One region of the Enterobacter sp. AC1 genome, then DNA from elsewhere that is predicted to be linked to it. Evidence: predicted binding sites of a transcription regulator. Region 1 holds the regulator's gene; each other region holds the start of a gene.

Region 1 (9,905 bases):
TTACTGTGCTTCCGCCATCTGACGGTCACGGCGGCATTTAAACATCCAGCCCACCAGCAGCAGCACGATCCACGCACAGCCCACGTACAGGGAAATACGGGTGTCCGGGTGGTAGCCAATCAGGCCAATGATGAACACCAGGAAGATCAGCCCGACGACGGTCGTTGCGACGCCGCCCGGGACTTTGAACTTCAGCGCTTTCGCCTCTTCCGGCGACAGGCGGCGGCGGAACGCAATCTGCGACAGCAGGATCATGATCCACACCCAGACGGTTGCGAAGGTCGCCAGGGACGCAATCACCAGGAAGACGTTCTCCGGCATGATGTAGTTCAGGTAAACCGAGAACAGCAGCGCAACGGTCATGACCACGACGGTCACCCACGGCGTGCCGCGACGCGACGTTTTGGCAAACACCTTCGGCGCACTGCCCTGCTCCGCCATGCCGTGCAGCATACGGCCCACGCCAAAGACGTCACTGTTGATTGCCGAGAGCGACGCGGTGAGCACCACAAAGTTCAGAATACTGGCCGCAAACGCAATGCCCATATGCTGGAAGGTCAGCACAAACGGGCTACCGTTGGTGCCCACCTGATTCCATGGGTAGATGGACATAATCACGAACAGCGTACCCACGTAGAACACCAGAATACGCATCGGCACGGAGTTGATGGCGCGCGGAATGGATTTCTCCGGATCTTTCGCTTCACCGGCGGTAATACCGATAATTTCGATACCGCCGTAGGCGAACATGACCATCTGAAGCGACATGACCATGCCGAGCCAGCCGTTGCTGAAGAAGCCACCGTTGCTCCAGAGGTTATGGATGCCGGTCGGCTGCCCGCCGTTGCCAATACCCCAGATGATGATGCCGAAACCGGCCACAATCATGATGATAATGGTGGCGACCTTGAAGAAGGAGAACCAGAACTCCAGCTCGCCGAACACCTTCACGCTCATCAGGTTGACGGCGCAAATGATCAGCACCACGCTCAGGACCCAAATCCAGTGCGGCACCGCCGGGAACCAGACGCCCATGTAGATGCCAAACGCCGTCACGTCGGCGATCGCCACAATCAGGATTTCAAAACAGTAGGTCCAGCCGGTGATAAACCCGGCCAGCGGGCCAAGGTTTTCCTGCGCGTAGCGGGAGAATGAGCTGGCGGACGGGTTGTGAACAGACATTTCACCGAGGGCGCGCATGATGATATACGCCGCCACGCCGCCGATGATGTAGGCCAGCAGAACGCTGGGACCGGCCATTTTAATGGCATCTGCCGAGCCATAAAAAAGACCGGTACCGATAGCAGAGCCCAGCGCCATAAAGCGGATGTGGCGCGTGCTCAGTCCACGTTTAAGTTTGTTAGTGCTTTCCATTTAAATCTTGCCATTCAACACGAAAAAAACAAAAAACCACGGGGCCTTAAGCCCCGTGGTTAAACAGTTTGTTGCCGTTGATTAATGGGCGTTAGATGCAACCTGACGCCCTGCGGCACGGTCCCAGATAATCGCCAGAACCAGTGCAACAACGGTAGGCATCAGCCAGGCCAGACCCTGCTCGGACAGCGGCAGACGCTGTGTCCATGCAGGCAGTATTCCTGCGAATGCTGATGCTTTAATGCCGTCAAGGATACCAAAAATCAGGCTGATAAACATGGCTGGCGCAATAATTCGTGAGGAGTTGTTCCACCACGGGCGGGTGAAGCTCAGCACCACCAGCACGATACACGGCGGATAAATCGCCGTCAGCACCGGAATAGAGACCTGAATCAGGTGGCTCAACCCGAGGTTGGACACCGCCATGGAGAAGATACCGAGAATAAACACCAGAGTGCGGTATGAGAGCGGCAGATACTGCGCAAAGAACTCTGCACAGGCGCAGGTCAGGCCCACTGCGGTTACCAGGCACGCCAGGAAGATGAGCGCCGCCAGCAGCATACTGCCCGCACCACCGAAGGTGTGCTGGACGTAGGCGTGGAGGATAGCCGCACCGTTCGCGTTCTGGTCAACCAGCATGGCGCTATCGGAGCCCAGGCGGAACAGCGCCAGATACAGCAGCGTCAGCCCCACGCCGGCCATCAGGCCAGCCCAGATGGTATAGCGGGTCAGCAGGCGCGCTTCGGTCACACCGCGGGAACGCGCGGCGTTAACGATAACGATACCAAACACCATGGCGCCCAGCGTATCCATCGTCAAATAGCCGTTCACGAAGCCGTTAGAGAATGCGGCGTTCTTATAGGCGTCCATCGCGTCGCTAATCGGGCCGGCAGGCCAGACAATGGCGGCCACCGCCAGGACGATCAGCGCCACAATTTTCAGCGGAGCCAGGAAGTTGCCCACGGTATCCAGCAGCTTGCCCGGATAGAGTGAAACCAGAATCACGATCGCGAAATAAATCAGGCTGTAGATAAACAGCGGCATCGCGCCGTCACCGGTCAGGGGGGCAATACCCACTTCGAAGGAAACGGTAGCCGTACGCGGGGTTGCGAACAGCGGGCCTACGGCCAGATAGCAGACGGTTGCCAGCAGAACACCCGCCACTTTGCCAATTGGGGTACTGAGGCTATCCACGCCGCCGCCGACTTTCGCCAGCGCGACGACGGTCAGTACCGGTAGACCCACGGCAGTAATCAGGAAACCAAACGCGGCGGTCCAGACGTGTTCACCCGCCTGTAAGCCAACCATTGGAGGAAAAATGATGTTGCCTGCGCCAACGAACAGCGCAAATGTCATAAAGCCCAGCGCGATGATGTCACGCGATTTTAAGTGATGGGTCATAAAACCTTACTGCCTGTGGATGTGGTGTTGAAAACATTGCGATTTCCGGTTTCCCTGACGGGACGATACAGCCGAAAATTTACTCAATTTCAGCGGGAAATGCTCCCGTCCTGGCGTGGAGAAGAATAGTTTTTCGATTTACCACGCAAATACAGTCGGTCTGACAGTATCTGGGGGGCAATTTAAACGCTTATAACGTTTAAAGGCAAGGAGGGATCGTAAAACCAGAACAATATGCCATTATGAAAATACGAACCAGCACAATACGCTATTTATAAGAAAAACCCATGGCTAATCATGCGAACAAAAAACAGCCAGCCGTATAAAATTCAGCCGCGTTTCGCTTGACTGCAAAGCAAACGGGCCAGCTGACGCTGACCCGTGGAAAGGTAAAATGACACACCTGCTATCAGGCGATCTTTTTGGCAATTAATCGTTCCGGGATAACGAAGCTGAAACGGGTTCCCTTACCCAGCGTACTCTGGATTTCGAGACGGCTTTCATGGTGATTCACCGCGTGCTTAACAATCGCCAGCCCCAGGCCGCTTCCTCCCGTCTGCCGCGATCGCGCTTTATCCACGCGGTAGAAACGCTCGGTCAGACGCGGAATATGCTCCGGTGCGATACCCGGCCCGTTGTCCTCCACGCTAAATTCGGCTCCCGTTGGGCTGTGGTGCCAGCGCACCAGGATTTCCGTCCCTTCCGGCGTATGATTCACCGCGTTATACACCAGGTTGGAGATGGCGCTGCGCAGTTCATCTTCACTGCCCAGCACCTTCAGCGCGCTGTCGACCTCAAAGGTCAGGTGGTGCTTTTTGTGGCTTAACGTCTGCGCTTCACGCTCCACTACCCGCAGCATCATTGGCACATCGATGGTGTCATTCAGCGCAAGCGTGGGTGCCGCTTCAATCTTCGACAGCGTCAGCAACTGCTTCACCAGGCCTTCCATACGGTGCGTTTGCTCGCGCATGGTGTGCAGCGCTTTTTCACGCGGCGCCCCTTCAAGCGTTTGCTCCTGCATCATCTCCAGGTAGCCCTCAAGCACGGTCAACGGGGTTCGTAATTCGTGGCTGACGTTCGCAAAGAAGTTGCGGCGCGCCCCTTCCAGCTGGTGCATCTGGGTGACATCGCGCGCTACCATCAGCCACTGCTTATCGCTGTAGGGCATCACGCGGATTTCCAGATGGCGACCGTTATTGAGCTTCAGATTGTGCGGACGGGTAAAATCACGCTTTTTCAGGTACAGCGTGAACTCGGGATAACGCAGGAGGTTGAGGATATTCTGACCATTATCGTCCGGCCAGCGCAGGCCCAGCAGCTGTTGCGCCAGGCCGTTACACCAGAAGATGGTCCCTTCTTCGGTGGTCAGAATGACGGCATCCGGCAGCGATTCCGCACCGCTGCGAAAACGCTTAATCAGGCTTCCCAGCTCGCGGCGGCGCTTTTTATTACGCATCTGCATCTGATGCAGACCGTACAGCAGCGGTTCCCAGCTGCCGCTTCCCGGCGGCGGCGTCATGCTTCGGTCAACCCACAGCCACCAGGAGAGGCGCAGCAGGTTCCAGAAATGCCAGATCAGCAGCCCGGTGACGGACGCCAGCAGAAACCACGGCAGATGTCCAAGAAAGGCCCCCAGAATGAAGGCCGGAATACAGCATAAGATCAGTTCAAAGACGAGCCTTTTCCATGACAGACGTTCCAGCACGCGTCACACTCCTGTCATTGTTCAGAAACGGGTAGAAAAACGATAACCCGTGCCGCGGACCGTCTGCACCATGCGATCGTGGCCGCTCAGTTCCAGCGCTTTTCGCAGGCGGCGGATATGGACGTCAACCGTCCGGTCTTCGACATACACGTTAGTTCCCCAGACGTTATTCAGCAACTGCTCGCGGCTGTAAACGCGTTCCGGGTGTGTCATAAAGAAGTGCAGAAGCTTAAATTCGGTAGGCCCCATGTCGAGGGGATTTTCACCGGTCATCACGCGGTGTGAGGTGGGGTCAAGGCTGAGTCCCTGCATCTCTATCACCTCTTCCACCGCCATCGGCGAAATACGGCGCATCACGGCTTTAATGCGGGCCACCAGCTCTTTCGGTGAAAACGGTTTGGTAATGTAATCGTCCGCGCCGGTCTCCAGACCGCGCACGCGATCCTCTTCTTCTCCGCGCGCCGTGAGCATCACCACCGGTATGTCGCGGGTCAGCGCTTCGCGCTTCAGGTGTTTGATAAACTGCAGTCCGGAACCGCCGGGCAACATCCAGTCCAGCAGAATCAGATCGGGCCAGGGTTCATTTAGCTGGTTCACTGCGCTGTCATAATCTTCCGCTTCAACCGGCTGGAAGCCATTTTGCTCGAGCACGAAGCACACCATTTCACGAATTGGAGCTTCATCTTCTACGACCAGAATACGTCTCGCCATACTTTGCCCTGTCTTATTTTATTTAAGTTACAAGTTTGTAATTCGGCGCCATTATGCGTCAGATTTATGACAGATTTATGAAAAACAGTACCACGATAGCGGGCAAACCGTTGTTTTATTACAACGGTTATTTTCCCTTCTCTGAAGGTTTATAATCCCGCTTTCTCTTTTTTGCCACGGATCAGCTATGCGCATACTTCACACCTCGGACTGGCATCTGGGTCAAAATTTTTACAGCAAAAGCCGTGCGGCTGAACATGAAGCGTTCCTGGGCTGGCTGCTGGAAACGGCCCGGACGCACGAGGTGGACGCGATTATTGTAGCGGGTGACATCTTTGATACCGGTTCTCCTCCAAGCTATGCGCGTGAACTGTATAACCGCTTCGTGGTGAATCTCCAGCAAACCGGCTGTCATCTGGTGATTGTCGCCGGCAACCATGATTCCGTCGCAACGCTCAATGAATCTCGCGACATCCTGGCATTTCTTAATACCACCGTCGTCGCCAGCGCCGGGCACGCCCCGCAGATCCTGAAAAAACGCGATGGTACGCCGGGCGCGGTGCTGTGCCCGATACCGTTTTTACGTCCGCGGGACATCGTGCAAAGCCAGGCGGGGCTGTCGGGGGCGGAAAAACAGCAACATTTATTACAGGCCATCACCGACTATTATCACCAGCAGCACGCCGAAGCCTGCGCCCTGCGCGGCGAGCAGCCGATTCCGGTGATTGCGACCGGACACCTCACCACCGTCGGGGCCAGTAAAAGTGACGCCGTACGTGACATCTATATCGGCACGCTGGACGCCTTTCCGGCGCAAAACTTCCCGCCAGCCGACTACATCGCGCTCGGGCATATCCACCGCGCGCAGGTTATCGGCGGCTGCGAGCACATCCGCTACTGCGGATCGCCCCTTTCGCTCAGCTTCGATGAAACGGGCAAAGCCAAGTCCGTGCATCTGGTGAGCTTCTCCGACGGAAAACTTCACGCCGTCGAGACGCTGGAGGTGCCGGTCACCCAGCCGCTGGCGGTGCTGAAAGGCGATCTTGACGCCATTACCGCCCAGCTTGAGCAGTGGCGCGGCGCGGCGCTTAACCCTCCCGTCTGGCTGGATATCGAAATCACCACCGATGACTACCTGCACGATATGCAGCGAAAAATCCAGGCGCTGACCGAAGATTTGCCGGTTGAGGTGTTGCTGGTGCGCCGCAGCCGCGAGCAGCGCGAGAACATTCTGCTCAGCGCCCGGCGCGAAACCCTCAGCGAGCTGAGGGTAGAAGAGGTGTTCGAACGCAGGCTCTCGCAGGAGGAGATAGACGACGCGAAGCGCGCAAGGCTTAGCGAGCTGTTCACCCATACCCTGCATGCGCTCAATGATGAGGACGAAAACGCATGAAAATTTTGAGCCTGCGCCTGAAAAACCTTAACTCCCTCAAGGGCGAGTGGAAAATTGATTTTACCGCTGAACCCTTTGCCAGCAACGGGCTGTTTGCCATAACCGGCGCGACCGGAGCAGGCAAAACCACCCTGCTCGACGCCATCTGCCTGGCGCTTTATCACGAAACCCCACGCCTGCAGAAAGTCTCTCAGGCACAAAACGACCTGATGACGCGCGACACCGCCGAGTGTCTGGCCGAAGTGGAGTTTGAGGTGAAAGGCACGGCCTATCGCGCCTTCTGGAGCCAGAACCGGGCGCGCAATCAGCCGGACGGCAACCTGCAGGCACCGCGCGTGGAGCTGGCGCGCTGCGAGGATGGCAAAATCCTGGCCGACAAAGTGACGGATAAGCTGGAGCAAACCGCTGAGCTCACCGGGCTGGACTACGGGCGTTTTACCCGCTCCATGCTGCTCTCTCAGGGGCAATTTGCCGCTTTCCTCAATGCCAGACCGAGCGATCGCGCAGAACTGCTGGAAGAGCTGACCGGCACCGAGATCTACGGCCAGATTTCCGCCATGGTATTTGAGAAACATAAAGCAGCCCGCAGCATGCTTGAAAAGTGCGAGGCACAGGCTGCGGGCGTCGTGCTGCTGAGCGAAGAGCAACAGCAGCAGTTACAGCAAAGTTTGCAGGCACTTACTGACGAAGAGAAAACCCTGCTGGTACAGCAGCAAAGCCAACAGAAAGATTTTCAGTGGCTTACGCGCCATGATGAGCTTGTACGCGAGCATCAGCGCGTCACCGCGATGCAGCAGCAGGCGCAGCAGGCGCTGACGGACGCAGCGCCTGAGCTGGCAAAACTCCAGCTTGCCCAGCCCGCCGCCCAGCTTCGGCCGCTTTGGGAGCACCAGCAGGAGCAAACCGCGCGCCTGACGCAAACGCTGCAGCGAATTGTCGAAGTGAATACTCGCTTACAAGATAAAACCGCGCTGCGCGCACGGATCCGCAACGCCGCACTGCGTAACCACGAGCAGCTCCAGACCGAACTGACGGCGCTGGCGAAATGGCTTGCGGAGCATGAGCGTTATCGCCTGCTGGGCCAGGAGATTGCCGGCTGGCGCGCGCAGTTCTCGCAGTTGACCCGTGATAAAACGCACATCGCCACGCTTGCCGTACGGGTTGCTGAGCTACGCCAAAAGCTGGCCGGACTACCGGAAAATGCGCTGACGCTGACGGCGGATGAGGTCAGCGCGGCCATGGAACAGCAGTCCCGGTCACGCACGCTGCGCCAGCGGCTAACGTCGCTGCAGGCCCGCTATCTACCGCTGCAAAAGCGCCTGCTTCAGAACGCGGAAAGTCTGCAAAAAGCGCAGGCGGAACAGGGTAAGCTCAATGAAACGCTGGCGCTGCGCCGCCAGCAGTACAAAGAGAAAAACCAGCATTATCTGGACCTGAAAGCCCTGTGCGAAACCGAAGCGACGATCAAAAAGCTGGAACATTATCGTTCGCAGCTTGAGGCGGGCAAACCCTGCCCACTGTGCGGCGCAAGCGAACATCCCGCCGTGGAGACATACCGGTCGCTTGAACTGACGGAAAACCAGCGCCGCCGCGATGCCCTGGAAAAAGAGGTCGCCTCACTCAAAGAGGAAGGCCTGCTGGTGCTGGGGCAGGTTAACGCCCTGACGCAGCAGATCCAGCGTGAGACAGACGAAGCGCAGACCCTGGTTCAGGAAGAGCAAGCACTCACTAAAGAGTGGCAGGAAGCCTGCGCGTCCCTGAATATCGCATTGAATATTCAGGAAGATATCGCTCCATGGATGAACGAGCAGGAACGCTACGAGCACCAGCTTTATCAGCTCAGCCAGCGTCTGACCCTGCAAAATCAGCTGAACGAGCAGGAAGTGCAGGAACGACAGTATCAGCAGCAGTTGGCCACCACGTGCCAGGCGCTGGAACACGCCCTGCTCTCGCTATCGCTTAACGTACCTGAAGATGGTAATGAAGCCGCCTGGCTGCACGCCCGTGAGGTCGAGTTCGCGCAGTGGCAGGAGAAGCAAACGCAGCAGGCCGTGCTTCAGGAACGTATGAACGCCCTGAAGCCGCTGCTCGACACGCTTCCGGTCACGAATGGTGAAGAAGCCGAACCGGCTATTCCTGACGACTGGCGCGCCATCCACGACGAATGCGTGTCGCTGCAAAGCCAGCTTACCGCGCAGCAGCAGCAGGAAGCGCTGGAGCAAGAGCGCCTGCAGCAGTCGCAGAGGCAATTCACCGCGGCGCTCTCAGCCAGCTGCTTTGCCGACCGGGACGCGTTTCTTGCCGCGCTGCTGGATGAACCGACGCTTCGTCACCTCGAACAGCTGAAACAGTCGCTGGAAAACCAGCTGCAGCAGGCCGCGGCGCTGTGCGGACAAGCTCAACAACAGCTGCAGTCTCACCTGGCGCTGCAACCGGAATCGCTCGACGCCGACGCGCCCACTCTACAAATCCAGCTGCAGCAGCTGGCGCAGCGGCTTCGGGAGAACACCACCCATCAGGGCGAGATCCGTCAGCAGCTTAAGCAGGACAGCGATAACCGGCAGCACCAGCTGGCCCTGATGCAGCAAATTGAAGAGGCCGCGCGTCTGGCTGACGACTGGGGATACCTGAACGCGCTTATCGGTTCCAGCACCGGCGACAAGTTCCGCAAGTTCGCTCAGGGGCTGACGCTGGACAATCTTGTCTGGCTCGCCAACCAGCAGCTTAACCGTCTTCACGGGCGCTATCTGCTACAGCGTAAGGCCAGCGACGCGCTGGAGCTGGAAGTGGTCGATACCTGGCAGGCGGATGCGGTTCGCGATACCCGCACGCTCTCCGGCGGCGAGAGCTTCCTGGTCAGCCTGGCGCTGGCGCTGGCGCTTTCCGATCTGGTGAGTCACAAAACGCGGATCGATTCGCTGTTCCTCGATGAAGGGTTCGGCACGCTCGACAGCGAAACGCTGGATACCGCGCTGGATGCGCTCGACGCGCTGAACGCCACCGGGAAAACCATTGGCGTGATCAGCCACGTTGAGGCGATGAAGGAGCGCATTCCGGTGCAGATCAAAGTGAAGAAGATTAACGGGCTGGGGTACAGCAGGCTGGACAGGGAGTTTGCGGTGGATTAAATGGGGGACGGTGCGGTCTGGTGCCCTCACCCTGGCCCTCTCCCATGGGAGAGGGAACAAACATCAAAAACAGCAACTTGCGTTGCTGTTTTGCTTTTATTGCGGCCACAGCCACGCCGCGCCGCGCACGCCGCTGGAGTCACCGTGGACGGCTTTACGGATTGGGGTTTCACACTCGCCGCCGAAGACCCAC
Region 2 (9,905 bases), 410 kb from region 1:
GCCTGCGCCTGACGCTCACGGCGGCGCACGAAGCAGAGGATATTGATGCCCTTCTGGAGGCGCTGCATGTCGCCAGTCAATAAGCAGGCCATTGCGGCGGCATTTGGCCGTGCCGCGCGCAGCTATTCCCGGCACGATGAGCTTCAGCGTCAGAGCGCAGAGGGGCTGCTGGCGTTGCTCGGTGAAACGCGTTTTAGCCAGGTACTGGACGCCGGGTGCGGTCCCGGCGGGAATAGCCGCTACTGGCGCGAAGCGGGAAGCCATGTTACGGCTCTCGACCTGTCATCCGACATGCTTGCGGAGGCACGTCAGCAGCAGGCTGCACACCGCTATCTGGTCGCGGATATCGAAGCGATTCCGCTGGCGGACGCGCAATTCGATTTGGTCTGGAGCCATCTCGCCGTGCAATGGTGCAGCAGCCTGCCGCAGGCCTTAAGCGAGCTTTATCGCGTGGCGCGCCCGGGCGGGAGCGTGGCGTTTACCACGCTGCTGGAAAGCTCGTTACCGGAGCTGAATCAGGCCTGGAGGGCGGTAGATCGCCAGCCGCACGCCAACCGGTTTTTATCACACGAGCGGGTCACTCAGGCGCTGGCAGGTCGGCGCTATCGCAGCGCGGTTCAGACCATCACCCTCAATTTCAGCGACGCGCTCAGCGCCATGCGCTCGCTGAAGGGCATAGGCGCCACGCATCTGCATACCGGGCGCGAGAAAAAACCGCTCACCCGGGGTCAATTGCAGCGTCTGGAGCTGGCCTGGCCGCAGGAACGGGGACATTTCCCGCTCTCTTATCAACTTTTTCATGGGGTTATCGAACGTGACTGAACGCTATTTTGTCACCGGAACGGATACGGAAGTGGGTAAAACGGTTGCCAGCGCGGCGCTGCTGCAGGCGGCGCGAAAGCTTGGGAAAAATACCGCCGGGTATAAGCCGGTAGCTTCCGGCAGCGAGATGACGGCGGAAGGGTTACGCAACACCGACGCGCTGGCGCTCCAGCGGAACAGCACGCTTGAGCTCGCCTATTCAGCGGTGAATCCGTATACCTTTGCCGAACCCACGTCGCCGCACATCATCAGCGCCGACGAAGGTCGTCCCATTAATTTCGCCGTGCTCTCTGCCGGATTACGCGCGCTGGAAAGCCAGGCGGACTGGGTTCTGGTGGAGGGCGCAGGCGGCTGGTTTACGCCGCTCTCGCAGGAGCAGACGTTTGCCGACTGGGTGCAGCGCGAGCAGCTCCCGGTCATTCTGGTCGTAGGGGTGAAGCTCGGCTGTATCAACCATGCCATGTTGACCGCGCAGGCCGTTTCGCAGGCAGGGCTGCGCCTGGCGGGCTGGATAGCTAACGACGTGGTTGCCCCCGGCAAGCGGCATCAGGAGTACCTGGCAACGCTCAAGCGGGTTCTTCCTGCCCCATTCCTCGGGGAGATCCCGTGGCTTGCGGAGGATGCCGAACGTGCCGAAACCGGGCGCTATCTTGACCTCAGCGCCTTGCTTCCAGCGACATCCAGTGGGCAATAAGCTCATCGTCCAGTTCGTTAACGTGGCCATGGGCCACGTTACGCCCGCGATAAAGCATGCAAAAACGATCCGCGAACCGGCGAATAAACGACAGTTGCTGTTCAGCCAGCAGCACCGTCATCCCGAGCTCTCGGTTTAAGCGCACCAGCAGCTGCCCCAGCTTATGGGCGAAACCGTGACCTGCGCCGTGCAGGGGCTCGTCCAGAATCAGCATCCGCGGACGGTTTACCAGCGCATTGGCCAGGGCCAGCTGGTACTGGTCGTCTGGCGAAAGGGTATTGCCCCGGGACTGACGCAGCGCGTAGAGCTCCGGGAACAGGTCGTAAACCTCACTTTTTGCTTCCGCGTCGGGCTTGCCCATCGCCCGCATGGCGATATGCAAATTCTCCTCAATCGTCAGCTGGGAGAAGATCCGCCTGTCCTGCGGGACATAGCCAATCCCCGGCCCCGTCCGCTGTTCTGGCACCTGGCTTAGCAAATCACGCGGCGGCGCGCCTGCCTCATGCCAGATGATGGTACCGCTTTCGACGGGCACTTTCCCGGCGATGCAATTCATGAGGGTGGTTTTCCCCATTCCCGGCAGGCCAACAACGCCTGTACACATCCCTTGCGGAAAATCTAAATCCACGTTCCATAGCGTATGTTGGCTTCCGTAAAACTGGTTCACTGCACGCAGACTCAACATCTTTCTCTCCTTAAAAATGTGTGTAGGTGAGGCACGTTCTGGATTGTGCAAAACCCCTGCCACAAAGCGCAAAGTGACTAAAAAAGCGACTTTTTTAGGAATAAGTTACAGGAGAGCGGTATAAAACCAGAGGGATTGCACATCGACGGTGCCGGCGGTGGTGAGTTGTGGTGCAGGGCCAGAAATGATGAAAATGTGAGCAAGATCTCGTCGATTGGTTATGAATGACTCAACTGTTAATCATCAAAAAATAGCTATAAAAATTTTTTCCTGCCGGTTCGTGGGAAAATCCGGGAATTTGCCGAGCGCCAGTCTGTATGGGCTGGAAGCAGTTATCCACTATTCCTGTGGATAACCATGTGCATTAGAGTTAGAAAACACGCGATAAGCGAGAGGAGACGCGGCTTTCGCCCAAATTGGCGCGAAACGCGGCTTTAGAAAATATCGTTTATTATTTAACTGGTTAGATAAAAGCAATTCCCGTCATGAAAGTGTCACCCGTAGCCATAAAACTATCATTACCTGGCTTGACAAATGTTAAAAAAGAAAAAGTTCTGGGGATAACCTGTCCTGACTGGTGTTTTATGTTGTCACAGTCGAAATTTTGGCCGCTATCGCGCTAATCATTCAGGCGCTACTCTAAATATCGTGACATGCTACTGGTTTTTCATCCAGTGTTTTTTACTGGCATTCCTGGCCACAACGAGTAAAATTACTCACCTGCCGCTTATAACGTCATCAGGTTGTCGCCCATGAGTAAACCGTTCAAATTGAATTCTGCTTTCCGTCCTTCGGGGGATCAGCCCGAGGCCATCCGCCGTCTGGAAGAGGGGCTGGAAGATGGGCTGGCACACCAGACGCTGCTGGGGGTAACCGGTTCCGGCAAAACGTTTACCATTGCTAACGTGATCGCTGACCTCCAGCGCCCCACGATGGTGCTGGCGCCCAATAAAACCCTGGCCGCACAGCTTTACGGCGAGATGAAAGAGTTCTTCCCGGACAACGCGGTGGAATATTTCGTCTCCTATTACGATTACTACCAGCCCGAAGCCTATGTCCCGAGCTCCGACACCTTCATTGAAAAAGATGCTTCGGTAAACGAGCACATTGAGCAGATGCGTCTTTCAGCCACGAAGGCGCTGCTTGAGCGTCGCGATGTGGTCGTCGTGGCATCGGTTTCCGCTATCTACGGTCTGGGTGACCCGGATCTGTATCTGAAGATGATGCTGCACCTGACGCAGGGGATGATCATCGATCAGCGGGCGATTTTGCGCCGTCTCGCGGAGCTGCAGTACACCCGTAACGACCAGGCCTTCCAGCGCGGGACGTTCCGCGTGCGCGGTGAGGTGATCGACATCTTCCCGGCGGAATCGGACGATATGGCGCTGCGCGTTGAGCTGTTTGACGAAGAGGTCGAGCGCCTCTCGCTGTTCGACCCGCTGACAGGGCACATTGAGTCGGTGATTCAGCGTTTCACCATCTACCCGAAAACGCACTACGTGACGCCGCGCGAGCGTATCGTGCAGGCGATGGAAGAGATTAAAGTGGAGCTGGCAGACCGCCGTAAGGTGCTGCTGGCGAACAACAAGCTGCTGGAAGAGCAGCGCCTGAGCCAGCGTACCCAGTTCGATCTGGAGATGATGAACGAGCTGGGCTACTGCTCCGGCATCGAAAACTATTCCCGTTTCCTCTCCGGCCGCGGGCCGGGCGAGCCACCGCCGACGCTGTTTGACTATCTTCCTGCAGACGGTTTGCTGGTGATCGACGAATCCCACGTCACTATCCCGCAGATTGGCGGGATGTATCGCGGTGACCGCGCGCGTAAAGAAACGCTGGTGGAGTACGGTTTCCGCCTGCCGTCGGCGCTGGATAACCGTCCGATGAAGTTTGAAGAATTCGAGGCGCTGGCCCCGCAGACCATCTACGTGTCGGCGACCCCGGGCAACTACGAGCTGGAAAAATCCGGCGAGGACGTGGTTGACCAGGTGGTGCGTCCGACCGGGCTGCTGGACCCGATTATCGAGGTGCGTCCCGTGGCGACGCAGGTGGACGATCTGCTTTCCGAGATCCGTGCCCGTTCCGCCATCAACGAGCGTGTGCTGGTGACCACGCTCACCAAGCGCATGGCGGAAGACCTGACCGAGTACCTCGAAGAGCACGGCGAGAAGGTGCGTTATCTGCACTCGGATATCGATACCGTGGAGCGAATGGAGATTATTCGCGACCTGCGTCTGGGCGAGTTTGACGTGCTGGTGGGGATCAACCTGCTGCGAGAAGGTCTGGATATGCCGGAAGTCTCGCTGGTGGCGATCCTGGATGCCGATAAAGAGGGCTTCCTGCGTTCTGAGCGCTCTCTGATCCAGACCATTGGCCGCGCCGCGCGTAACGTCAACGGCAAAGCGATTCTGTACGGTGACAAAATCACCCCGTCGATGGCGAAAGCGATTGGCGAAACGGAGCGCCGTCGCGAGAAACAGCAGCGCTACAACGAAGAGCACGGCATTACTCCGCAGGGGCTGAACAAGAAGGTGGTCGATATTCTGGCGCTGGGTCAGAACATTGCGAAGACCAAAACGAAAGGCCGCGGCAAGGCGCGTTCAGTGGTGGAAGAAGATACCGTCGTGCTGACGCCGAAAGCGCTGCAGCAGAAAATCCACGAGCTGGAAGGACAGATGATGCAGCACGCGCAGAACCTGGAGTTCGAAGAGGCGGCGCAGATCCGCGACCAGCTCCATCAGCTGCGGGATCTTTTCATCGCCGCGTCGTAGCTAAAGCGGCGTGTTTTCTTCCTCTCCCTGTGGGAGAGGGCCGGGGTGAGGGCATCAGGCCGCACAAGACGAGCCTAACCCAGCGCCTGAATCGCCTTCTCCAGCGCTTCGCGCAGCAGATGGCGGTCATGGCGATATTTAATATCGCTGGCCTCCAGCGGCTCCTGCACCACCAGACGATCCCCAATCCCGGACACGTCGACTTTCGGTCCCACCACCACGCCGTCGATAATTTTCTTCCCGACGTACTGCTCCATCAGGCTCAGCTTGTCCGCCAGCGACAGGCTTGCGGCTGCCGGGCTCAGTTCACGGCCCAGGTTACCGATATAGACCATCGGGGCAGGGGTGCGGCGCAGCGCCTGGGCCAGCTCTTTCACCAGCAAAATGGGCATCAGGCTGGTGTAAAAACTGCCCGGACCGATCAGGATCACATCCGCTTCAGCAATGGCCTCAACCGCTTCGCGCGTGGCGGGAACGCTTGGGTAGGTCATCAGCTCTTTCGGCGGCAGAATGAGCTGATCGATATTCACTTCGCCGTAAACTTCATGACCTTCCGCGTCGATGGCCATCAGATCGACCGGCTGCTCAGACATCGGGATCAGGAACGCATCCACTTTCAGCAGATTTCGTATCAAATTGATGGCTTCCAGCGGGCGCACGCTCAGGTGATCCAGAGCTTTAAGCATTAAATTTCCGAGGTTATGCCCGGAAAGTTCTCCATTACCGCCGAAACGGTACTCAAACATTGCGGATGCAACGCTCGGTTCGGTAATCAGCTGGTTCAGACAGTTGCGCATATCGCCCCAGGCGATCCCCCCTTCTGCACGTCGGATGCGCCCCGTAGAGCCGCCGTTATCCGTTGTGGTCACGATCCCTGTCAGCCTTGAGCCGAGTGAAGACAAAGAGGACATCACCCGGCCCAGACCGTGGCCTCCGCCGAGTGCGACCACACGGTCAAGATCCGCAAAAGTGCGATTGCGCATACATATTCCTTATCACGTTCAATGTGCGTAACACTACCCTAACTACCCCTAAAAGACGATGCCTCACCGGACGCAAAATGACGCATATCAATGCGAAGATGCTGTTTTTGCGTATTCTGTAGTGAAAATACACAATCATGTCGTTATGTAGTTGTTTATATAGCGTTAAGCGAGAATAGCGAAGAGTGGATTTACGCGCTACTATCGCCATAACCACGTTTTCAAATTTGAAAACATACACTCTAGCCTTTGTGCCTGTGTCGAAAGATATGGCGCTCTGGCCGTGGCGAATATGCCACCAGGGTACAGAAAGAAATGACTGTGCCTCCCATATCTGGAAAGGTGTACATGGCTTCACAACTTACTGATGCTTTCGCGCGTAAGTTTTATTACTTACGTCTGTCGATTACCGACGTGTGCAACTTCCGTTGCACCTACTGCCTGCCCGACGGCTACAAACCGGGCAGCGTCACCAATAACGGCTTTCTCTCCGTGGATGAAGTGCGCCGCGTCACGCGCGCCTTCTCTGAGCTCGGCACCGAAAAAGTGCGTCTGACCGGCGGTGAACCTTCGCTGCGTCGCGATTTTCCCGACATCATTGCCGCCGTGCGTGAAAACGAGCGTATCCGCCAGATTGCGGTAACCACCAACGGATACCGTATGGCCCGCGACGTGGCCGCCTGGCGTGATGCCGGCCTGACCGCCATCAACGTCAGCGTGGACAGCCTGGATGCCCGCCAGTTTCACGCCATTACCGGCCAGGATAAATTTCGCCAGGTGATGGACGGCATCGACGCGGCGTTTAGCGCCGGGTTCGAGAAGGTCAAAGTCAACACGGTCCTGATGCGCGACGTCAACCATCATCAGCTGGACACCTTCCTGGCGTGGATCAAATCCCGCCCCATTCAACTGCGCTTTATCGAACTGATGGAGACGGGCGAGGGGAGTGAGCTGTTCCGCCGCCATCACATCTCCGGCATGGTGCTGCGCGACGAGCTGCTGAAGCGCGGCTGGATCCATCAGATTCGCCAGCGCAGCGACGGCCCGGCTCAGGTCTTCTGCCACCCGGACTACGACGGGGAAATCGGGCTGATCATGCCCTATGAGAAAGACTTTTGCGCCAGCTGTAATCGTCTGCGCGTCTCCTCCGTGGGCAAGCTGCATCTGTGCCTGTTCGGCGACGGCGGCGTCGAACTGCGCGATCTGCTGAAAGATGATGCCCAGCAGAGCGCGCTTGAAGCGCGTATCTCAGAGGCTCTGACGCATAAAAAACAGACCCACTTCCTGCATCAGGGCAACACCGGCATTACTCAGAACCTGTCCTACATTGGCGGGTAATCAGGCTTAAGAGGGAATCAGAAGATGAGTCAGGTAAGCGCAGAATTTATCCCGACACGTATTGCCATTCTTACCGTTTCCGACCGCCGTGGCGAAGAGGATGATACCTCCGGCCACTGGCTGCGCGAGGCGGCCCATGACGCGGGACATCAGGTTGTCGATAAGGCGATCGTCAAAGAAAACCGCTACGCCATTCGCGCGCAGGTTTCGCAGTGGATCGCCAGTGATGAGGTGCAGGTGGTGTTGATTACCGGCGGCACCGGCTTTACCCCAGGCGATCAGGCGCCCGAAGCGCTGCTCCCGCTGTTCGATCGCGAAGTGGAAGGCTTCGGTGAAGTGTTCCGTATGCTCTCCTTTGAAGAGATTGGTACCTCCACGCTGCAGTCGCGCGCGGTGGCGGGCGTGGCAAACAACACGCTGATTTTCGCTATGCCGGGCTCGACTAAAGCCTGCCGTACCGCGTGGGAAAACATTATCGCCCCGCAGCTGGATGCCCGTACCCGTCCATGTAACTTCCATCCCCATTTAAAGAAATAAGCTATGTCTCAACTGACCCACATTAACGCCGCTGGCGAAGCGCATATGGTGGACGTTTCCGCCAAAGCGGAAACGGTGCGCGAGGCGCGCGCCGAAGCGTTCGTCACTATGCTGCCGGACACGCTGGCGATGATTATTGACGGCAGTCACCACAAGGGTGACGTGTTTGCGACCGCGCGCATCGCGGGCATTCAGGCCGCGAAACGCACCTGGGACTTAATTCCGCTGTGCCATCCGCTGATGCTGAGCAAGGTGGAAGTGAACCTGCAGGCGCAGCCGGAGCACAGCCGCGTGCGCATTGAGTCACTCTGCCGCTTAACCGGGAAGACCGGCGTTGAGATGGAAGCGCTGACGGCGGCCTCCGTCGCCGCGCTGACCATCTACGACATGTGCAAAGCAGTGCAGAAAGATATGGTCATTGGCCCGGTGCGCCTGCTGGCGAAAAGCGGCGGCAAATCCGGTGATTTTAAGGTGGACAGCCATGATTAAGGTGCTCTTTTTTGCCCAGGTGCGCGAGCTGGTCAATACCGACAGCCTGACGCTGGATGCGTCCTTCGAAAACGTCGCTGCCCTGCGCGCGCATCTGGCGGCACAAAGCGACCGCTGGGCGCTGGCGCTGGACGAAGGCAAGCTGCTGGCCGCCGTTAACCAGACGCTGGTGGAACTCACGCATCCGCTGAAGGCGGGGGATGAAGTGGCCTTCTTCCCACCGGTAACGGGGGGTTAAGATGGCTGAGACCCGAATTCTGGTCGGTCCCGAGCGCTTCAGCGTCGGGACAGAATACAGCTGGCTGGCGGAGCGTGACGAAGATGGCGCGGTCGTGACCTTCACCGGCAAGGTGCGCAACCACAACCTCGGCGACAGCGTGAAGGCGCTGTCGCTGGAGCACTATCCGGGCATGACCGAGAAATCGCTGGCGGAGATTGTCGATGAGGCTCGGGGCCGCTGGCCGCTTGGCCGCGTCACGGTGATTCACCGCATCGGTGAGATGTGGCCCGGCGAGGAGATTGTCTTCGTCGGGGTGACCAGCGCACACCGCAGCAGCGCGTTTGCGGCAGGGGAGTTCATTATGGATTTCCTCAAAACCAGAGCGCCGTTCTGGAAGCGTGAAGCGACACCGGAAGGTGAACGGTGGGTTGAATCCCGCGACAGCGATAAACAGGCCGCCAGCCGTTGGTAGTCGGTTTACGTGGATGTGTTACTCTTAACGTGAGTATCCACTTAATCTTAATCAGGAGTGAATCATGGACCGATTTCCGCGTTCCGATTCAATAGTACAGCAGACCCGTAGCGGCCTGCAGACGTATATGGCTCAGGTGTACGGCTGGATGACGGTCGGCCTGCTGCTTACCGCATTTATCGCGTGGTATGCGGCGAACACGCCTGAGCTGATGATGTTTATCTTCTCCAGCAAAATCACCTTCTTTGGGCTGATCATCGCGCAGCTGGCGCTGGTGTTTGTGCTCTCGGGTCTGGTGCAAAAGCTGAGTGCCGGAATGGCAACAACCCTGTTTATGCTCTATTCGGCGCTGACGGGGTTGACGCTTTCCAGCATTTTCATCGTTTACACCTACTCCTCCATCGCCAGCACCTTCGTGGTGGCCGGCGGGATGTTCGGCGCGATGAGCCTCTACGGCTACACCACGAAGCGCGATCTGAGCGGCTTCGGCAGCATGCTGTTTATGGGGCTGATCGGGATTGTGCTGGCGTCGCTGGTGAACCTGTGGCTCAAGAGCGAAGCGCTGATGTGGGCCGTGACCTACATTGGGGTGGTGATCTTCGTTGGGTTGACGGCGTATGACACCCAGAAGCTGAAAAACATCGGCGAGCAGATTGACGTACGCGACAGTTCAAACCTGCGCAAATACGCGATCCTGGGCGCGCTGACGCTGTACCTGGACTTCATCAACCTGTTCCTGATGCTGCTGCGGATTTTAGGCAATCGACGTTAAGGTTGTTTTGCCGGGTGGTGGTGCGGTCTGGTGCCCTCACCCTGACCCTCTCCCACGGGAGAGGGAACAAACACTAAAAACGGCAACAAGGTTGCCGTTTTGCTTTTATTTCGCCATTACCTTTT
Region 3 (9,905 bases), on a different contig from region 1:
TTGGGATATTAATTAACACCGATGCGCCTGACTCGGCTTTGTTCCAGGCCACGGCATTATCTAGCGCATCTTCGGTAATGGTTTGCAGCCGCTCGTCAATACTCAACTGAATGTTGTGCGCGGGCGCGGGAGCAACTTCGGTCAGGTTTTCAACCACGCGTCCATAGCGGTCTTCCCTTACCTGCCGCACCCCGGCCTTACCCGTCAATTGCGTATTGAAGCTTTTTTCCACACCTTCAATGCCCTGCCCGTCAATATTGGTGAAACCAATCAGGTTCGCAGCCACATGACCGGCAGGATAAAAACGGCGGGACTCATCGCGTAGATTGATGCCGGGCAGATTCAGTTTATCGATCCACTTTGCCTGCGCTGGATCGACCTGACGGGCAAGGTAAATGAAACGCCCCTGTGGACTGGCGTTGATGCGAGCCGAAAGCGTATCCAGGGAGAGATGCAGCGCATTTGCCAACGCCTGCCAGCGTTCATCAGCACCGACGCCCCCTTTTGCCAGCACCGTTTTGGGATCGGCCCATACGGCCCGGACAGGCACGCTCACCGCCAGTGGTCGGCCTTCACGATCCATTATCATGCCGCGCGGCGCATCAATCGCCAGCTGGCGGAGGGATCGCATATCTTCCTGCTTTACCAGATTGTCAGGCTTGATAATTTGCAGCCAGGCAACGCGGCCCAGCAAAAAAGCCAGACTACAAAAAATAGCTAAACAGAGCAGAGCAAAACGCGCCGGCGTGAAATTTCCAGTGGCCGTTATCAATTTCTTCTTCACCTGAACCCCAGGGCTGTTAAACAACGCCCTGATTTAACGGGAAAAGCCGTGAGGAAGGTGGCGAAACAGTGCTACTAATCTCGCAGCTTTGAAACAAGTTACTAACAAGGCCGCGGATCGTAATATTTTGAAAGATAAGGGGCATAAAAAAGCCCCGCGTTATGCGAGGCTTTATGTCTGAGATTGAAACGCGGTGCGTTTCAGTCAGCAGTGGTTCGATCAGATAGCAGTTACGTTAACTGCAGCAGGGCCTTTCTGGCCATCCTGAATTTCGAACTCAACGTTCTGGCCTTCAGCCAGAGTTTTGAAGCCGTTACCCTGGATTGCAGAGAAGTGTACGAACACGTCTTTGCTGCCGTCAGCAGGAGTAATGAAACCAAAACCTTTAGACTCGTTGAACCACTTAACTTGACCTTTAATCTTTGCCATTTGCAAAATTCCTTAGAGTGTTTTCTTAGCCCGCAGGCATTAACTGAGATAAAACTGAGACATTACTGCATGAGGCACTAATATAAGGTTCGGCAGAGAAGCGGTATTCAACGACAACGTGTTTACTCAGGACTTCTTTACTGAAAATGCCACACATAAACAGAACTGTACCTCGTTTGACCCAAAACGTGTTATCACACACAATGTTTAATATGGCAAGCCATTTTTAAACATGTCTCGATCCGCCGCACAAATTCGAACAATGCCCGTCAGGTTTTGCACAATTATGCGCATCACATACAGACAGCCCTGCTTCGCAACAAAGATCCAACGCTGTTTGCACGGCCGCTGTAATCTAAGACATTTTTAACATAGCTCAATCATTACAAAGCGTCCAGCAACCGGGAAAAGAAATTTTACGCATTGATTGAGTTAGAACAATTTGTGAAAACTTATGCTTAAATCATTGTAACGCGGCCAAATTGTTTCAGAGAAAAAACAGGGTTAATAACACGCGCCCAACTGTATTAAAATGCATCAGGTAATAAACAGTGTTATGCACCAAAATAATGAAATTTTTATGACTCTGCATCAAAACAAGGCAAGCAAAACGTTTCGATAAAAATAAATCATTCTTAAGCGCGTTTTCTTACAGAATATATGCAACAATTTATCGCGTCGTTTATAAGGATAAATATTCGCCAATTTTCAGTATCCTGAAAGAATGGTTAACTGGTGCTAAATTATCTAGCGCGTCAGTTAACTCCTGCACCGGCTCATCCAACGCTTCATCTGCCAGTTCAAACACACCCCAGTGAATGGGAAACGCCAGAGGGCAACCCAGCTGCTGCCACAATGCCACCGCAGATTGCGGATCCATATGGTGTACCGCCATGAACCATCGTGGGGCATAGGCACCCACCGGTAACGCGGCAGCATCAAGAGGCCCCAGACGTTCAGGTATCAACAGCAGTTCAGGCGAATAACCTGTATCACCGCTAAACCAGAAACGATGATGCCGCCCTTCCATGACCCAGCCGCACCATAATGAGCGATTGCGGTTCCACGGCGTGCGCATACTCCAGTGCTGCGCAGGTACGGCGGTCAGCGTCATCCCCTGCCAGCTGAAACTCTGCCACCAGTCGAGCTCCACCACGCACCTTGCTCCCCGACGTCGAAACCAGGCGGCCAGTCCTAACGGGACAAAGAAACTCACGTCGGGAAAGCGTTTGAGAATACGGCGAATGGTCGCATCATCCAGATGATCGTAATGGTTATGGGAAATGACGACCGCATCAAGCTGATGCAGTTTTTCGACAGACAGTGCAGGAGGCGTCTTACGCTGTGGTCCCAGAAAAGGGAGCGGAGAGGCGCGCTGTGAAAAAACCGGGTCGGTAAGGATGAAATTACCGTCTAGCTGGAGTAACACACTCGCATGTCCCAGCCACCACACCCCATCTTCCTGAGGCTGCGTTAGCTCGGCGGGTTGCCACCACTGACGGATAAAATCTTCATAACCCAGCGCGGGTGGTTTCGGCAAACCGGCTTCTTTACGCGCTTTACGCCAGCGATCCAGGTCGCCGGGTTGATGTTCTGCAGGGTGGGTATTACGAAAGCCGTTTGGGGTGTGATGTTGCAGGGAGGGGTCATACCAGGGATTTTTCCAGACCACAGCCACCTCCCAGCACGAAAAGATTAACGCTCAGCCACCAGGCGGATAAAGTCGTCTTCGTCTTTGTTATCTTCAGCGACCGCGTCTTTCGGCGCGTCTTTCTCTTCCGGCTCGTTAGCTTCACACAGGCGGCGCAGCAGCGCATTCTGACGTTTTTGCTGATCGAGCAGCGCTTCCAGCAGTTCGATCTGCTCATTCGTACGCGAACTGGCCCGGTTTACGAAAAACCAGATGACTAGCCCCACAAGCAGAACAACCAAAGAAATCATCAGGGATGCTATATTCAGCAGCCCTGAATTCAGTAACTCACCCATTTCACCACCTCAATAAAAACGTCTATTTTACCACTGGCGCGAAGGAAGGAAATCACCTTGAGAAAAAATGCGTGTTACCACGGAATAAACTTGTTGATTGCGCAGACGCCGCTAAAAAACTGTACATCCTGATCGCACATGACATTGATAGTCTGCGTCCATAACACCACGCACGCTATCAGCACGATAATCAGAATCACCCAGCGTATTTTTTTCACTCCACACTCCGTCTAAAGACCTGATGTAACCAGGTTATCACGGTTATCTTAAACAAGGACTAACTGTACCGCCATCGCGCCTTTTTCAGAATCGTGCACTTGTTTCATCGCGTAAACCGTTTACGCTAGCTATATGATAACAACGATAAAAGAGGTAAAGATGCGCTTAATCATTCGAACAGTTATTGTACTGGCCATCGTCTGGATTGGTCTTCTGTTAACGGGTTATGGGGTGCTTGTGGGAAGCACCGAAAACGCAGCCGGGTTAGGCATTCAGTGTAAGTATTTAACGGCACAAGGAATGAGCACTGCACAGTATCTACATTCTGACAGCGGAATCATTGGCTTAACGAACTGTCCTGTACTGCGTAAAACGTCCGTCGTCATCGATAATGGCTAATCAACGGGTTTTAATCACTGACAAAAACGCCGCAACATCCGCGGCGTTTTTTATGCAAACAGAGATTAAAACGGATAGTCGTGATAGCCCATCTGTTCCGAAATCTTACGTGCGGCGGTGTGTAGGATAGCCACATACTCGTGCAGACGCTCTTCAGAGAAGCGAAGGGTTGGGAATGAGATACTTAAGCCCGCGATCACCACGCCAAAGCGGTCAAACACCGGAACGCCGATGCAGCGCAGCCCTTCTTCCTGTTCTTCATTATCTTCGCCATACCCCTGCTCACGCACGCGATCGAGCACCGTTAACAGTTCGTCCGTGCTGGTAATGGTTCGCGCCGTACTGCGTTTGTATTCCACGCCATCGAGGATCTGCTTCACTTCCTCGCGATCGCGCCACGCCAGCAGAACCTTACCGATGGCGGTACTGTAGAGCGGGTTGCGACGACCAATGCGCGAATACATGCGCAGATTGTACATGGAGTCGATTTTGTGGATGTAAACAATGCTGTCTTCATCCAGCGCACCGAGATGGATAGTCTCTTTAGTCAGGCGCGAGATTTCACGCATCTGAATATCAGCGCTGCGGATCAGGTCAACATTTTGCAGCGCGCGGGCACCGAGTTCGAACAGTTTCAGGGTCAGAGAATATTTTTCTGACTCGCCTTCCTGTGCAACATAGCCCAGTGACTTCATGGTTTGCAAAAAGCGATAAACGGTGCTTTTCGACATCATCACGCGCTGCGACAACTCTGTAATACCAATTTCACGCTCTTCCCCGAGCGCCTGTAAGATGCCAAACACTTTCAGCACGGAAGAAACAGAATCTGGCTGTTTATCCAAATCCGCAATAGCCATTTACCACCTCATAGAGAGTGTTTTATAAAAATCAGAACCGGTTTTTATTATAAGTTCCCGTCATGTCACCTGCAATCAATCCGCGTTTACTTCGTTACAAATCTGCGACATATCGCGGCAGTAACAATGCTAAAATAGTTACTCTGAGAATAATTTCACGTTGAGCTTTTTTAATCCTAATGGAAAAGAATCTTTCCGATGGCCTGCCGCTACCCCAGCGGTACGGCGCGATAGCGACCATTATTATCGGTATCTCAATGGCCGTCCTTGACGGCGCAATTGCGAACGTTGCCCTCCCAACTATCGCCAGCGACCTGCATGCTTCCCCAGCCAGTTCAATCTGGATTGTTAACGCCTACCAGATTGCGATTGTGGTTTCCCTGCTCTCGTTCTCCTTCCTCGGCGATATGTTCGGCTACCGTCGGGTGTATCAGTGTGGTCTGGTGGTTTTCACCATTACCTCACTGTTATGTGCCCTTTCTGATTCACTGCATACCTTGACGCTGGCACGCATTGCGCAAGGTTTTGGTGGCGCGGCGCTCATGAGCGTAAACACGGCATTGATTCGCTTAATTTATCCTCAGCGTCATCTGGGGCGCGGCATGGGAATAAACTCGTTCATTGTCGCCGTCTCTTCCGCCGCCGGGCCAACCATTGCGGCGGCTATTCTTTCCGTTGCATCCTGGCAATGGCTCTTCGCCATTAACGTGCCGCTGGGTATCGTGGCCATCTTTTTTGCCCTGCGCTTCCTGCCCGCTAACGGCCCCAAAAGCACCATGCCGCGCTTCGACGTCGCGAGCGCGGTGATGAATGCCCTCACCTTTGGCCTGCTGATTACAGCCCTGAGCGGCTTTGCGCAGGGGCAATCACTGGTGCTGACCGGAGTGGAACTGCTCGCGTTGCTGTTCATAGGCTTCTTCTTTGTTCGCCGCCAGCTCACTCTCCCGGTGCCTTTACTGCCTGTTGATCTGCTGCGCATCCCCCTCTTTTCGCTCTCTATTTGTACCTCTGTTTGCTCATTCTGCGCTCAGATGCTGGCTCTGGTATCTCTGCCCTTCTTTTTGCAGAGCGTGGTTGGACGTTCAGAAGTGGAGACCGGACTGCTGTTAACCCCGTGGCCGCTGGCCACGATGGTGATGGCACCGCTGGCAGGTTACTTAATTGAACGCGTCCATGCCGGTTTATTGGGTGCGCTAGGGCTGGGGGTGATGGCAACAGGCCTCTTCGCGCTGGCGTTGCTACCGTCATCACCAACCGACCTGGACATCATCTGGCGCATGATACTGTGCGGCGCGGGGTTTGGCCTGTTCCAGTCCCCCAACAACCATACCATTATCACCTCAGCGCCGCGTCATCGCAGCGGAGGTGCCAGCGGCATGCTGGGGACCGCGCGTCTGTTAGGGCAAAGCACCGGTGCGGCACTGGTTGCCCTGATGTTTAACCTCGCCGGACAAAACGGTAACCACGTTGCGCTACTCACCGCAGGCGTCCTTGCCACCCTCGCGGCTGTCGTCAGCGGACTGCGGGTGACCCAGCCCAGGGCACAGGCATAAAAAAAGCCGGGCGGAGTATTCTCCTGCCCGGCTTATTGCGGTTCTTCGCGTTACTTCAGGTATTCCCCACTGCGCAGCGCTTCAATACGCTTATCCAGCGGCGGGTGAGACATAAACAGCTCGCTCAATGATTTCGATTTACCGTTAATGCAAAAAGCCATCATGCTGTTCGCTTCCTGCGGCTCGTAGCTGGTTTTCAGACGCTGCAGCGCCGCAATCATTTTCTCACGACCAACCAGTTTCGCAGAGCCGGCATCCGCGTGGAACTCACGGTGGCGTGAGAACCACATGGTGATGATGCTGGCCAGAATACCGAACACCAACTCCAGAACCATGGAGACAGCAAAATAGATCAGCGGGTTACCGTTACTCTCTTCGCCTTCGTCGCGGTTACCCCCCATAAAGCCTGCCGCAATCTGCGCCAGAATACGGGAGATAAAGATAACGAAGGTGTTCACGACGCCCTGAATCAGGGTCATGGTTACCATGTCACCGTTAGCGATATGGCTGATTTCGTGGGCAATAACCGCTTCGGCTTCGTCACGGCTCATGTTCTGCAGCAGCCCGGTGCTGACGGCAACCAGTGACGCATCACGACGGGCACCCGTGGCGAAGGCGTTGATATCCGGAGCGTGGTAAATGGCCACCTGCGGCATGGCGATCCCAGCCTGACGGGATTGCTGAGCCACCGTATTCATCAGCCACTGTTCCATATCGTTACGCGGTTGCTCGATAACCTCACCGCCTACCGATTTCAGAGCCATCCACTTTGACATCAGCAGGGAAATGAAAGAGCCACCAAAACCAAACAGCAGCGCCATAATCAACAGACCCTGAACGCTGCTCGACTGAATTCCTGTCAGGCTTAGCACGAGCCCGAAAACCACCATTACCGCCAGGTTGGTGAGCAGGAAGAGCGCGATTCGCATCATAATTTTCTTTTTACCTCAGTTTAACAAAACGCACTATGCGATTACCCACATCGTATGGGTATTGCGGCTATTTTCAAGCATCCGGCGGGCGTAAGTCACCAGAAAGACACAACTTTACACAATTGGAAATCAGGCTGACGGAAGGATGCAGAACAAAAAGAAACAGGCACAATTTCTTGTGCCTGTTGGGAGGTTATTTTGCCGGAGCGGGCTGTACGGCAGGCTTATCTTTTTCCAGATTCGCCAGGTCGAGGGCGATATGCACCGTCTCGTCCAGATACGGATCGGGCTCCTGGTAATCTTTAGGCAGATCGTCCAGTTTCTTGAGCAGAGGCTTACCTTCACGCTTGAAGCGATCGTTGATACGCGCCAGACGCGTTGCATCGTCTTCGTTGTTCTCTTTCTCACGCTGAGCGTAGTTCAGAGAAACAATATTCCGTTTATCTTTCAGGGCATTGAAGCGAGCAATGTCCTTCATGATGTACTGGAATTCCGGATCTTTCGCGATGCGATCGTTATGCGCCTTCAGCAGTTCAGGACCAAACTGCGTCATGTCGCCCGCCTTCACGTACGTCGCGGCATTGATGCTGTCCCACGGCAACGCATTATCTTCAAACTTCTCGCCGGTTTCAGTCTCTTCCGTGCCAGTCGGCATCATGATATCCGGCGTTACGCCCTTACGCTGCGTACTGCCGCCGTTCACGCGGTAGAATTTCTGAATGGTGTACTGAACCGAGCCCAGTGCAGGCCATTCCGGACGAAGCATCTGGTCGTAAATACGGTTCAGAGAGCGATACTGCTGTACAGTACCTTTCCCGAAGGTTGGCTCACCGACGATCAGCGCACGACCATAGTCCTGCATGGCAGCGGCAAAGATTTCAGACGCGGAGGCACTGAAGCGGTCAACCAGGACCACCAGCGGGCCTTTGTAGTAGACCACACCGTCGTTGTCGGCATCTTCACGTACTTTACCGTTGTTATCGCGCACCTGAACCACCGGGCCAGATGGAATAAACAGGCCAGAGAGAGAAACCGCTTCCGTCAGCGCACCGCCGCCGTTACTGCGCAGATCGATGATAACGCTGCTGACGTTCTGCTTTTCAAGCTTCTGCAGCTGTACTTTCACATCGTCTGTCAGGCCGACGTAGAAGCCAGGAATGTCCAGGACGCCCACCTTCTCTTTACCCACGGTTTTCACCGACATTTTCACCGCGCGGTCTTCCAGACGGATACGCTCTCGGGTCAGGGTAACGATACGGGTTTTGGTACCTTTGCCAGCAGGCAGAACTTCGAGACGAACCTTGCTGCCTTTCGGGCCTTTAATCAGCGCAACCACGTCATCAAGACGCCAGCCAATCACGTCGACCATGTTCTGGCCGGTTTGTCCTACACCCACAATACGATCGCCTACGCTAATCGCTTTGCTTTTGGATGCCGGGCCACCCGCGACCATTGAATTGATCACCGTGTAATCATCGTCCATCTGCAGCACCGCGCCGATACCTTCCAGAGACAGGCTCATCTCGGTATTGAACTGTTCGGTGTTGCGCGGAGAGAGATAGTTGGTGTGCGGATCGATTTCGTGAGCAAAGGCAGTCATGGCCAGCGAGAAGACATCCTCACTGTTGGTCTGTGCCAGACGACGAATGGCAAATTTGTAACGACGCGTCAGCGTATCACGGATCTCTTTTTCATCTTTGCCGGTCAGCTTAAGGCTCAGTTCGTCGTATTTAACTTTGCTGTCCCACAGCGCATTCAACTCGGCTTCATCTTTCGGCCAGGGTGCTTTACTGCGGTCCAGATTAAAAGTGTCGGTACCGGTGAAGTCCATCGGACGCTCCAGCACTTTCAGCGCATACTGATAGCGTTCAAAGCGGCGCTTTTGCGACAGGTTATAGAGATCGTAAAACAGATCCAGCTTGCCTGAACGCAACTCGTCACCCACCTCGGATTTGCGCTTAGCGAACTGCTCGACATCGCTGGCGAGCAAAACGTTATGGCTGTAATCCAGCAAGTTCAGATAGCGGTCAAAGATTTTGGCCGAAAAGGCCTGATCGAGATCGAACTGACGATAGTGCGAACGGGTAAAACGTGAGGTCACGCGCTCGCTCACCGTCGCATGTTGCGTCTCTTCCTTGAGTACAGGAATTTGATCAACACGGGTGATATCGTCCACTGCAAAAGCGTGACCTGTTATGGCAAACAGGCCCGCCAGCGCGGTGAGCTTAAAAAAAGTGTTCATGCCAGGCTTGGCCTCCGTTTCAGAACAACAAGTGTTCTGCGCGTACAATCATTGACATACCAGAAGTCAGCTGTACACGAACGCCATCTTTGGTGATTTCCAGTACGGTGGCGTCCATAGCATTGTTACCCGCTTTTACCTTCAGCGCCTGACCAACGCTCAGTGCGTTAATGTCTGAAACTGGAGTATGGCGCGGCTCTTCACGAGGGGCACGCGGGGCTTTAGCTGCTGGTTTGTCAGCACGCGGTTTGCGATCGTTATTCTCGTGACGACGCGGCGCAGGACGTGGCTTACGCTCGCGACGAGGCGCTTCTTCCTGACCGTTTGCCGCTGCGGCTTCGCGTTTTTTCGCTTGCTGTTCTGCACGTTGTGCCTGAACGCGTGCTTTGGCTTCTTCCAGCTGTTTACGGGCGTGCTCAACGTGCTGCTCGTCCAGCTCACCACAAGGGTTACCGTCGAGATCCACACGCGTCGCGCCCGCTTTGATACCGTACAGGTAACGCC

The links. Region 1 encodes PhoB, which activates phosphate uptake and scavenging genes when phosphate is short. Its sites were predicted from a motif close to CTGTCATAAAACTGNCNNAT; they were not measured.
Region 2: the regulator PhoB is predicted to act here: its motif matches at 2,682-2,701, upstream of uvrB (excinuclease ABC subunit UvrB).
Region 3: the regulator PhoB is predicted to act here: its motif matches at 4,766-4,785, upstream of kdgR (DNA-binding transcriptional regulator KdgR).

The regions. Positions count from the first base shown of each region.
Region 1 covers NZ_JBNDIZ010000002.1:70,344-80,248, reverse strand. Annotated here, with positions in the region: gene proY (proline-specific permease ProY) at 1-1,374, opposite strand; gene brnQ (branched-chain amino acid transporter carrier protein BrnQ) at 1,456-2,775, opposite strand; gene phoR (phosphate regulon sensor histidine kinase PhoR) at 3,185-4,480, opposite strand; gene phoB (phosphate response regulator transcription factor PhoB) at 4,502-5,191, opposite strand; gene sbcD (exonuclease subunit SbcD) at 5,379-6,584, shown strand; gene sbcC (exonuclease subunit SbcC) at 6,581-9,712, shown strand; gene mak (fructokinase) at 9,809-9,905, opposite strand, start outside.
Region 2 covers NZ_JBNDIZ010000002.1:484,088-493,992, forward strand. Annotated here, with positions in the region: gene bioF (8-amino-7-oxononanoate synthase) at 1-83, shown strand, start outside; gene bioC (malonyl-ACP O-methyltransferase BioC) at 67-822, shown strand; gene bioD (dethiobiotin synthase) at 815-1,516, shown strand; gene M2433_RS07215 (ABC transporter ATP-binding protein) at 1,479-2,201, opposite strand; gene uvrB (excinuclease ABC subunit UvrB) at 2,954-4,969, shown strand; gene yvcK (uridine diphosphate-N-acetylglucosamine-binding protein YvcK) at 5,044-5,952, opposite strand; molybdenum cofactor riboswitch at 6,179-6,313, shown strand; gene moaA (GTP 3',8-cyclase MoaA) at 6,301-7,290, shown strand; gene moaB (molybdenum cofactor biosynthesis protein B) at 7,315-7,827, shown strand; gene moaC (cyclic pyranopterin monophosphate synthase MoaC) at 7,831-8,316, shown strand; gene moaD (molybdopterin synthase sulfur carrier subunit) at 8,309-8,554, shown strand; gene moaE (molybdopterin synthase catalytic subunit MoaE) at 8,556-9,008, shown strand; gene M2433_RS07255 (Bax inhibitor-1/YccA family protein) at 9,073-9,780, shown strand; gene M2433_RS07260 (lysylphosphatidylglycerol synthase domain-containing protein) at 9,886-9,905, opposite strand, start outside.
Region 3 covers NZ_JBNDIZ010000001.1:75,915-85,819, reverse strand. Annotated here, with positions in the region: gene ftsI (peptidoglycan glycosyltransferase FtsI) at 1-784, opposite strand, end outside; gene cspE (transcription antiterminator/RNA stability regulator CspE) at 1,004-1,213, opposite strand; partial or broken gene M2433_RS00405 (DUF2627 domain-containing protein) at 1,226-1,370, opposite strand; gene M2433_RS00400 (MBL fold metallo-hydrolase) at 1,896-2,885, opposite strand; gene M2433_RS00395 (YebO family protein) at 2,909-3,199, opposite strand; gene mgrB (PhoP/PhoQ regulator MgrB) at 3,274-3,417, opposite strand; gene M2433_RS00385 (YobH family protein) at 3,578-3,817, shown strand; gene kdgR (DNA-binding transcriptional regulator KdgR) at 3,883-4,674, opposite strand; gene M2433_RS00375 (MFS transporter) at 4,854-6,227, shown strand; gene htpX (protease HtpX) at 6,278-7,159, opposite strand; gene prc (carboxy terminal-processing peptidase) at 7,353-9,401, opposite strand; gene proQ (RNA chaperone ProQ) at 9,421-9,905, opposite strand, start outside.